One region of the Rhizobium sp. BK181 genome, then DNA from elsewhere that is predicted to be linked to it. Evidence: riboswitches for the same ligand, from Rfam matches in the RefSeq annotation. Region 1 holds a riboswitch; the other holds the start of a gene.
The links. Region 1 has a riboswitch for S-adenosylmethionine ahead of metA (homoserine O-succinyltransferase). Riboswitches for the same ligand answer to the same signal wherever they lie in the genome.
Positions count from the first base shown of each region.

Region 2: another riboswitch for S-adenosylmethionine. It lies ahead of FHT77_RS04965 (O-succinylhomoserine sulfhydrylase); the one in region 1 lies ahead of metA (homoserine O-succinyltransferase).

Region 1 covers NZ_JACHZA010000003.1:195,811-200,718, reverse strand. The annotation lists gene FHT77_RS10885 (ABC-F family ATP-binding cassette domain-containing protein) at 1-59, shown strand, start outside; gene FHT77_RS10880 (DUF5666 domain-containing protein) at 193-810, shown strand; gene FHT77_RS10875 (ABC transporter ATP-binding protein/permease) at 815-2,641, opposite strand; SAM riboswitch at 2,792-2,869, shown strand; gene metA (homoserine O-succinyltransferase) at 2,905-3,828, shown strand; gene FHT77_RS10865 (aldose epimerase family protein) at 3,966-4,908, shown strand, end outside.
Region 2 covers NZ_JACHZA010000001.1:973,675-978,582, forward strand. The annotation lists gene FHT77_RS04955 (glycosyltransferase) at 1-1,135, shown strand, start outside; gene FHT77_RS04960 (2'-deoxycytidine 5'-triphosphate deaminase) at 1,157-2,251, opposite strand; SAM riboswitch at 2,324-2,402, shown strand; gene FHT77_RS04965 (O-succinylhomoserine sulfhydrylase) at 2,448-3,632, shown strand; gene apaG (Co2+/Mg2+ efflux protein ApaG) at 3,833-4,225, shown strand; gene FHT77_RS04975 (Hsp33 family molecular chaperone) at 4,226-4,908, opposite strand, start outside.

The DNA of each region.
Region 1 (4,908 bases):
CGAAGATGGAAGAGGAATGGCTGGAGCTCGAGATGCTTCGGGAGGAATTGGAGGGCTGAGCCTTCGCGCCCCTTCGACCTGATCGCACTGTATCTGCGTAACTTGATTTTCACGTTTCATTGATTCGTCAGTCCGCGATTGGCAAGATTAAGCTTGCCTATCCGCAACTTGCACGAGGCAAGGAAGCACATCATGCCATACATTCTCAAGACATCGACCGCGCTCATCTGGGCCGCGGGTTTCCTAACTATTGCATCGCACTTAGCGCTTGCGCAGGAAGCGCAGCGCGTGCGTGGAGCCATTGAGAGCCTGAACGGCAACACGCTGGTGGTAAAGACGCGAGAAGGCACCGAGCAAACGGTGACATTGAAGCCGGATTGGAAGGTCCGCGGCATCAAGAAAGCTTCCGTCGAAGACATCAAGCAGGGCGATTTCGTTGGCGTTGCGTCGCTGCCGAGAGCCGACGGCGGCGACGGCGCTCTTGAAGTGCTGATCTTCCCGGCCGCAATGAAGGGCACCGGCGAAGGCAGTCGCCCCTGGGACCTGAAGCCAAACAGCACGATGACCAACGCCACCGTCGCGAAGGCCGTCAAGGCAGTCGATGGCCATACCATCACGCTCACCTATCAGGGCAAGGAAAAGACGATATCCATCGCCGATGATACACCGATTGTCACCTTCGCTCCGGCTGACAAGGCCGACCTCGTCGCCGGCGCGCGTGTGATCGTGATGGGTCAGAAGGCACCTGACGGGACAGTGTCCGCCACAAACGTAACGGTCGGCACAAACGGCGTCGTCCCGCCGATGTAGGTCGTCAGACGACGGGCGCGGGCGCGTTTGCTGCTTTTGTCACCACCTTCGCCTCCGGCTTCGCGTGCAAAGCCTCCAGATGCAGCACACGAGGCTTGAAGGTCTCGACGTATGTGTCTGACCGGCCGATATAGATCATCGCCGCCTCCGGCATGGACGCAAGAACCTCCATCATTGTGGACTGCCATTCCGGCTCCATGCCTTCCAGCACTTCATCGAAGACAATCCACTTCGGGCGTACAAGAAGCAAGCGCGCGAAGCCTATAGCCCGCTGCTCATCGGAATCGAGCAGCTTGTCCCAGCGGGCTCGCGTATCAAGTCGGGAAACCAGATTGTGAAGGCCGGCCCTCTCCAATGCCACCACGACGTCGGCATTCTGATAAGTCTCCACGGGCTCCGGAAACGCTAGCGCTTCGCGAAGCGTGCCGCCCGGGATGTAGGCCGACTGCGGGACGAACAGCATGTCATCCGCGGGCGGCAGGCCGATCTTGCCGCCACCGCAGGGCCAGAGTTCGGAAAGCGCAAGGAAAAGCAGCTTGCGGTTCACGTTGTGATCGCCGTTGATCATGATCTTCTCACCGGCCTTGATCGTCACCGCGCCTTCCTGGATACGGAAGCCACCGCACTGGTCGATCTCTTCGCCGATCTTGGCGGCGATCCGGACATGATCGAGCGTCAGAGTTCCGGGAGGATTCCGCTCGTACTTGATCGTGCCCCTCATGTTGATCTCGTCGTTCATGCTGGTAAGAGCCTGACGAAAATCGGTGACACGCATCAGCGTGGCACGCCATTCGGCAATGGGACCGAAGTTCGCGACATACCAGCGAAGGGCGGTGTTGACCTGGTTGAAGGCGCCGACCGACACCATCAACTGCCCGAACGTCAATCCGCCAGAGAAATAGGCCGGTGCTGCGACGATGATCGGGATAACAACGACGAGCCAGCCGTAACCGGCCGATACCCAGGTCAGATTGACATTGGCCATCGCTACCCGCTTGATAACGGTGAGCACCGCACTGATGTCGGTATTGATACGCTTCTGCTCGTTTTCTTCCCCTCGAGCGACGGTGATAGCCGGCATGTTCTCGTTGGCATGCATCAACGCGAAGCGCAGTTCCGCCTCCTTCGAGAAGCGATCCGCGTTCAGCTTTACAAGCTTGCGACCCACCAGCTGGCTGAGAATGGATGCGGATGCCGCGTAGAAAATGGCTGCCCAGACCATATAACCTGGAATGGAAAAGGAATGCGCGCCGAAACGGAAGACAAAGCCGCTGGACAGGTCCCATAGCACGCCGATGAAACTGATGAGCAGGATCGTCGCTTGCACCAGCCCGATCATGAGGCTTGTGGTGCTTTCAGCGAGGTTGCGCGCATCCTCATGCAGACGCTGATCGGGATTGACGCCGATCAGGCCGCTGGCCGAGAGACGGAGAGCACGCTTGCGCTGAAGCCACTGGCTGACTAGGTCCCGCGTCAGGCCCTCGCGCATGTAGACTGCGGTCATCTGATTGAGCCAGGCCTGCACGACGTTGAGCAGCAGCAGAATGCCCGCAATCACCGCGAAGACCTTCAACTGATGGAAAAACCCAGGCAGATCTCGTCGAGCGATGCTGTCGTAAAACGGGGCGTTCCACTGGTTGAGGATCACGGTCGCATAGGCAGTGGCGAGAATGATGCCAATCAGCGCCGGCGCGATCACCAGCACCTTTCCTCGCACCGGTGAATGCCAGAAAGCCGAGAACATCACCTTCAAGCGATAGCCCAGGCTCAGGTCGTACCCTACTCTGTCCTGCCCTTGAATGCTTGGCCTGCCTTCGAGGTCATCTGCCATTACGCGTCCCTAGCCGTCATTCTATTTCAATAACCATGGTGACTCCCCGTGTCCACCAACAGATTCTAGCAGTCATTAACGCGGCAGTGACTTCACATCGACCCATCCATTCGTTTAGGCAATTGATTCGCTGAAGGACTAGCGCTATTTAAAACGCTCCGTGGTGATTTGGCCGGCCGGCTTGCAGCCACGTTAAAGAAGTTGCTAAAGGGCCGCGTGCGGACCGATAGCGATGTATTCGTTGTTTTGATCGAGTGACCGCAATGCCCATCAAGATCCCCGATACCTTGCCTGCGTTCGAAACCCTGGTTCAGGAAGGCGTGCGCGTGATGACCGAGACGGTGGCGATCCGTCAGGACATCCGGCCGCTGCAGATCGGCCTGCTCAACCTCATGCCGAACAAGATCAAGACGGAGTTGCAGATGGCTCGCCTGGTCGGCGCCTCTCCGCTGCAGGTCGAGCTTTCGCTCATTCGCGTCGGTAATCACAAAGCAAAAAACACCTCGGAAGACCATCTTCTCGCCTTCTATCAGACGTGGGAGGAAGTGAAGCACCGCAAGTTCGATGGCTTCATCACTACCGGCGCGCCCATCGAGACGCTGCCCTACGAGGATGTGAACTATTGGGGCGAAATGCAGCAGATTTTCGACTGGACGGAAACCAATGTCCATTCATCGATGAACGTCTGCTGGGGTGCGATGGCCGCCATCTATCACTTCCACGGTGTTCCTAAGTACGAACTCAAGGAGAAGGCTTTCGGCGTTTACCGCCACCGGAACTTGAAGCCATCGTCGGTCTACTTGAACGGTTTCTCGGACAATTTCGAGGTTCCCGTTTCGCGTTGGACCGAGGTTCGCCGCGACGATATCGAGAAGTCGGAGAACCTGGAGATCCTGATGGAATCCAGCGAGATGGGCGTCTGCCTCGTGCATGAGCGGAAGGGCAAGCGGCTCTACATGTTCAATCACGTGGAGTATGATTCAACGTCCCTGTCCGACGAGTATTTTCGCGACGTGAATGCCGGCGTGCCGATCAAGATGCCGCACAACTATTTCCCGCATAACGATCCCTCGCTGACGCCGCAGAACCGCTGGCGCAGCCACGCTCATCTGTTGTTTGGCAACTGGATCAACGAGATCTACCAAACCACCCCTTACGATCTCAACGATATCGGCAAGGACGCCTAAAGCGTGCCGGCGTTAGCACAACGCTGAAGAAGTGCGGGCAAACTGAAAGTATTACTTTTTTGCGGCACACCCGTTGCGGTTTGCGGCAAATGGGGGCACGTTCCTGCCTCACTTGAAGGTATATCAGGACAGTCGCTATGGCGGAAATGTTGAAACGGGAAGTTTTCGGGCAGACCAAATCGGACGAAACCGTCCATCGCGTTGAGATCAAAGGCGGTGGGTTGACGGCCAAGGTTCTAACCTGGGGCGCCGTTATTCAGGATCTCCGCCTCGACGGCCACGAGGCGCCCCTCGTGCTCGGCTTCGACGACTTCGACAGCTACCCGACTCACTCCTCCTATTTTGGTGCGACACCAGGCCGCTGCGCGAACCGCATCGGTGGCGGCAAATTCACCTTGGACGGCGTGAAGTATCAGCTCGATCTCAACGAGAAGGGCGTGACGCATCTTCATGGCGGCAACGGCAATATCGCTCAGCAAAACTGGACAATCGTCGAGCATGACGTCGACCGTGTCGTCCTGAAGATCGTCGATGTGGACGGGCGCGCCGGCTACCCCGGCAATTGCACCATCCAGGCCACGTACCGGGTCCATGGCGACGGCGAACTGTCCGTCATCTACGAAACGATCAGCGACCAGCCTACGATCGCCAATGTTTGCCAACACACCTACTTCAACCTCGACGGCCGTGACGATGCACTCGGCCACGACATCATGATCGCGGCTGACGGCTATCTCGTCACTGATGAGCTGCAGGTTCCGACGGGAGAAATCCGATCCGTTGCCGGAACCGTCTTCGACTTCCGCGAGATGTCCCCGATGAAGCGATTCGACGGCAGTGAGCAGGCGCTCTACGATCATAATTTCTGCCTCTCCCAGGATAGAACGGCGAAGCGGTCTGTCGCGCTCGCCCGCAGCCTGAATTCAGGCGTTTCGCTGGAGGTGCGCACGACGGAGCCCGGCGTGCAGTTCTATGCCGCCTTCAAACTCGATGTGACCGTTCCCGGCCTTGATGGGCGCAAATACGGCCCCTTCGCCGGCTTCTGCCTGGAAACGCAAGTCTGGCCGGATGCAATCAACC
Region 2 (4,908 bases), on a different contig from region 1:
CACTATCCAGGTAGCGCTCCTTCGTGATGGTCCCTTCCTTGGCAAGGGCTTCAGCTTCGTGCAGCGGATGCACTACTTTCACGGCCTGCTTTTCTGGTTCTGCCGCCCGTTCATCCTGCTGCTGATGGCGGCACCGCTGCTCTACTATTTCCTTGGCCTACCGGCCATTCGCATGGAGCCCGAGGCTTTCTTCCTCTACGCACTGCCGATGGTCGCCGGCATGTGGGCGTTCCACGCATGGGTCTCGGGCGGACGCAGCCTGCCTCTCTTTACCGAAGTGTCGCAAATGGTTTCGGCCGTGCCGATCACCATCGCCCTCTTTCATGCGCTCCTGCATCCGTTCGGCCGCCCGTTCAAGGTGACGGCCAAGGGCGAGGACCGCGGGCGGGTCGAAGTCATTTATCCGATTGCCGGGACATTTCTCTGCGTCATTGTGCTGACATTTGTCGGGATGCTGAACGGACCGCTGCTCGGAACCTACAATGATCTCGACGGCTTCAGCGTTGCATGGGGCATAGTCGTGATGGTTTATGCCTTCGTGTCACTGCTCGTCTGCATCGAGCTTCCAAGAGAGGCGCTTGATGACATCGAGTTTCCCCTCGAGCGCAAAGGGCATGTCGCCAGCCGCGGCAAATCAGCCCCCTGCACCTTCGACACAATATCGATTCACAGGGCAAGGATGACCATGCAGGACGAGGTCGCCTTCGCCGACATGCGGTTGGGAGACCTTCTGATCTTTACGCCTTTCGCCGACTTCGATGTCGCCGGCCAAGTGACCGCTATGGACAGGGGGAGATCAGGTGTATCGGTGTCGATCGTCGGCATCAGGGACCGGCGGGATGCCTGGGAAATCAAGAAAACGCCGGAAGAGGTTCGCCAGAAGATGGTGCAGCGGATCTTCAGCGAGATGCCGGAAGTGATGCCGCGGCGCGCTTACCCGCTTGCGGCAGGAAGAGGCCTCTGGAAACGTATGTTCGCGCGCCCTTCGGTCCTTGTCAGCAAGCTGGAACACCGCACCGTCACCGCGCGGACACCGCAGCGCTCACGAAGGCTTTACCGCCCACCCTTTATCAGCCGTCGAACGCCGCTTCTCCAGATCGGCAGCAGGAACGTTGCCCCGCCTCTCGCCGAATAATGGCGCACGCCGGCAGAGTTCTCAGATGCGGAAGTGCTTGGAGAGCTTCAGGCCCTGCGCCTGATAGTTCGAGCCGAGGCCAGAACCATAGAGGCTTTCCGGATGCTCCTGCATGTGCTCGTAGACAAGACGGCCGACGATCTGGCCGTCTTCGAGGATAAACGGGACCTCGTGGCTGCGAACCTCAAGCACGGCGCGGCTGCCACGGCCGCCGGCAGGGGCGTGCCCAAAGCCCGGATCGAAGAAGCCCGCATAGTGCACGCGGAATTCGCCGACCAGGGGATCGAAGGGGGTCATCTCGGCCGCGTAGTGCGGTGGCACATGGATGGCTTCGCGCGAGACGAGAATATAAAACTCGTCCGGATCCAGGATCAGTTCATTGCGACCACGGCTATAGAGAGGTTCCCAGAAGTCATAGATGTCGTGCTGCGCCTTCTTGTCGACATCGACGACGGCCGTGTGATGTTTTCCGCGGTAACCGATCAAGCCACCCTTGTCGCCAGCCAGATCGATCGACAGGGCAATGGCGCCGCCCGAGACGTTCGGCTGCTTGCTGGCAACCAGCGTTTCGGCATCGTGCAGCACCAGAAGCTCTGCCTCGCCAAGCACGGAATGACCGACGCGGAAACGGATCTGCGAAAGGCGCGAACCGCGGCGCACGACGATCGGGAAGGTGCGCGGGCTGATTTCGAGATAGAGCGGACCGGAATAACCCGCCGGGATCTTGTCGAACTCCTGAGCGTAGTCGGTGATGACGCGCGTGAAGATATCCAGCCGTCCCGTCGAACTCTTCGGATTGGCCGAGGCCGACATGTCGGCCGGCAGGTCGAGGCGTTCCATCAACGGAACGATGTAAACGCAGCCCGTCTCGAGAACCGCACCTTCAGAGAGGTCGACGACGTGGAGGCTGAGGCGATCGAGCTTGTCGGACACAAGATGGGATGGGCCCGGCATGAAGCTCGCGCGAACGCGAAAAGCCCTTGCGCCGAGCCTGAGATCGAGGCTTGCCGGCTGGATCTGGTCGTGGTCCAAATCGCGCTCGCTGGTGAGACTTCCCGCCTCAAAGAGCGCAGCTATCGCGCGATCCGCCAAAATTCCTGTTTCGCGAGCCATCATGCCCCATCCATATTCGGTGGAGACAAAACCAAACTCAAGGAATTGACGCAAGCATAGAACGGCAGTATTGCACTTTTATCCCGTGGTGATTTGGCCGGTCGGCTTGCAGCCACGTTAAACAAGTGGCTAAAAGGACCGGGTGCAAAACCGGTCTGCTTTCGCGGCCGGTTTTTTTGTTGTTTGAAAGTGGTGATTCATGAGCAAGACTTGGCGCCCCGCAACCCAACTCGTTCACGACGGCTCTCTGCGCTCGCAATACGGCGAGACCTCGGAAGCAATCTACCTCACGCAGGGCTTTGTCTATGACAGCGCGGAAGCGGCGGAAGCACGCTTCAAGGGCGAGACGGAGGGCTATATCTACGCCCGCTACGGCAGCCCCACCAACGACATGTTCGAGAAGCGCATGTGCGCGCTCGAAGGCGCCGAGGAAGCCCGCGCTACCGCTTCGGGCATGGCAGCCGTCACGGCAGCAATCCTCTGCCAGCTGAAGGCAGGCGACCACATCGTTGCCGCCCGCGCACTTTTCGGTTCGTGCCGGTGGGTCGTCGAGACACTCGCGCCGAAATACGGCATCGAATGCACGCTTGTTGACGGCCGCTATCTCGAGAACTGGGAAAAGGCGATCCGCCCGACCACCAAGGTGTTCTTCCTGGAAAGCCCGACCAACCCGACGCTCGAAGTGATCGATATCGCCGGCGTTGCCAAGCTTGCCAACCAGATCGGCGCCAAGGTCGTGGTCGACAACGTCTTTGCAACCCCGATCTTCCAGAAGCCGCTTGAACTCGGCGCCCATATCGTCGTCTATTCGGCCACCAAGCACATCGACGGCCAGGGCCGCAGCCTCGGCGGCGTGATCCTCTCCGACAAGGAGTGGGTCAGCGAACATCTCCAGGACTATTACCGACACACCGGGCCTGCCATGTCGCCATTCACGGCATGGACGCTGCTGAAGGGGCTCGAGACGTTGCCGCTTCGCGTCAAGCAGCAGACCAAAAACGCGGCGAAGATCGCCGACTTCCTGGCCGAGCAGCCGAAGGTCGCCAAGGTCATCTATCCAGGCCGCAAGGATCATCCGCAGGCCGACATCGTCGCCAAGCAGATGAAGGGTGGCTCGACACTGGTCGCCATCGAACTGAAGGGCGGCAAGGAAGCGGCCTTCGCCTTGCAGAACGCCTTGCAGATCGTGAAGATATCCAACAACTTGGGCGATGCCAAGAGCCTGATCACCCACCCGGCGACGACGACGCACAAGAACCTGACGGACGAAGCGCGGGCGGAACTCGGCATTTCCGGCGGCACCGTTCGTCTGTCTGCAGGCATCGAGGACACGGACGACCTGATCGAGGATTTCGCCCAGGCTCTCGCAAAAGTAAACGCCTGATCGATCGGCATCGGCCGGATTGATGCGAATCCGGCCGACGGCCATACGCCCTTTATTGCAAGCAAGACCGCCGAAAACCGGACTTAATACGCGAAACTTCTTGCCATTACAGGCATTTCTGACGTGATCGACTATCGGTTTTATTGACGGATCGGTCGCTGTATAAGATACCGGTAACGTATGTTGACTATGGTGTAGGTATGTACCGCGCCCTTACACGAGACATTGAAGTCGTCGTCGAGCCTTTTTATCTGGAGGAGCAATCCGATCCGGAGGACGACCGCTATGTCTGGGGCTACAGGATCGTCATCAGCAACAATTCCGACAAGAGCGTGCGGCTGGTGAACCGTTACTGGAACATCACCGACCAGAACGGGATCGTCGACGAGGTCACGGGTGCTGGTGTCGTTGGCGAACAGCCTACGCTTGCTCCAGGCGATACCTATGAGTATTCCTCGGGTTGCCCGCTCGATACGCCATCAGGGCTGATGTTTGGCCACTACCAGATGGAAACGGACGAAGGCGAGCTTTTCGATGTCGAAATTCCCGCCTTCTCTCTGGACTCGCCAGGACTGCTCAGAGTCCTGAACTGATCATTCAGCCGCCTGGGCTACCTCTTCGACCTCGAAGCGATAGGTCGTCGAGCAAAACTCGCAAGTGACCGAGATCGCGCCGTCTTCCTGGCTGGCATCGATTTCTTCCGCCGAGAAGCCCTTCAGCACGCCCTTGATCTTCTCACGCGAACAGCTGCACCGATCGAAGACCTCGCGCGCGTCGTAAACGCGAACGCCGCGCTCATGAAACAGCCTATAGAGCAGCCGCTCAGTGCCGACCTGCGGATCGGTCAACTCGTCGGCGTCGATCGTGTCGACGAGCGAACGGGCTTCCATCCAGGCGTCGTCTTCCTTGTGAGCAAGGCCTGCCGTGTCGCCGTCACCGCCGTGAAGATCCGGCTGACGCATGCGCTCCGGCGCTTCCGGCAGGAACTGGGCGACCAGCCCCCCTGCCCGCCAGCGATGGCGCGGCTTGCCGGCCTCGTCGCGATCGAAGAGTTCAGCGGCGGCAAGGCGCACCCGCGTCGGGATCTGCTCGGACTGGCGGAAATATGTGCCGGCAATTTCCTCAAGCGTAGCCCCGTCAAGCGCAACGATGCCCTGATAAGGTTGGCTGAACTTGCCCTGATCGATTGTGAACGCCAGCATGCCCTTGCCGAGCAGCTGTTCGGGTTCGACCTGGCCGGCAGCAACCGCCTTGTCGAGGAGGCCCTGGTTGAAGC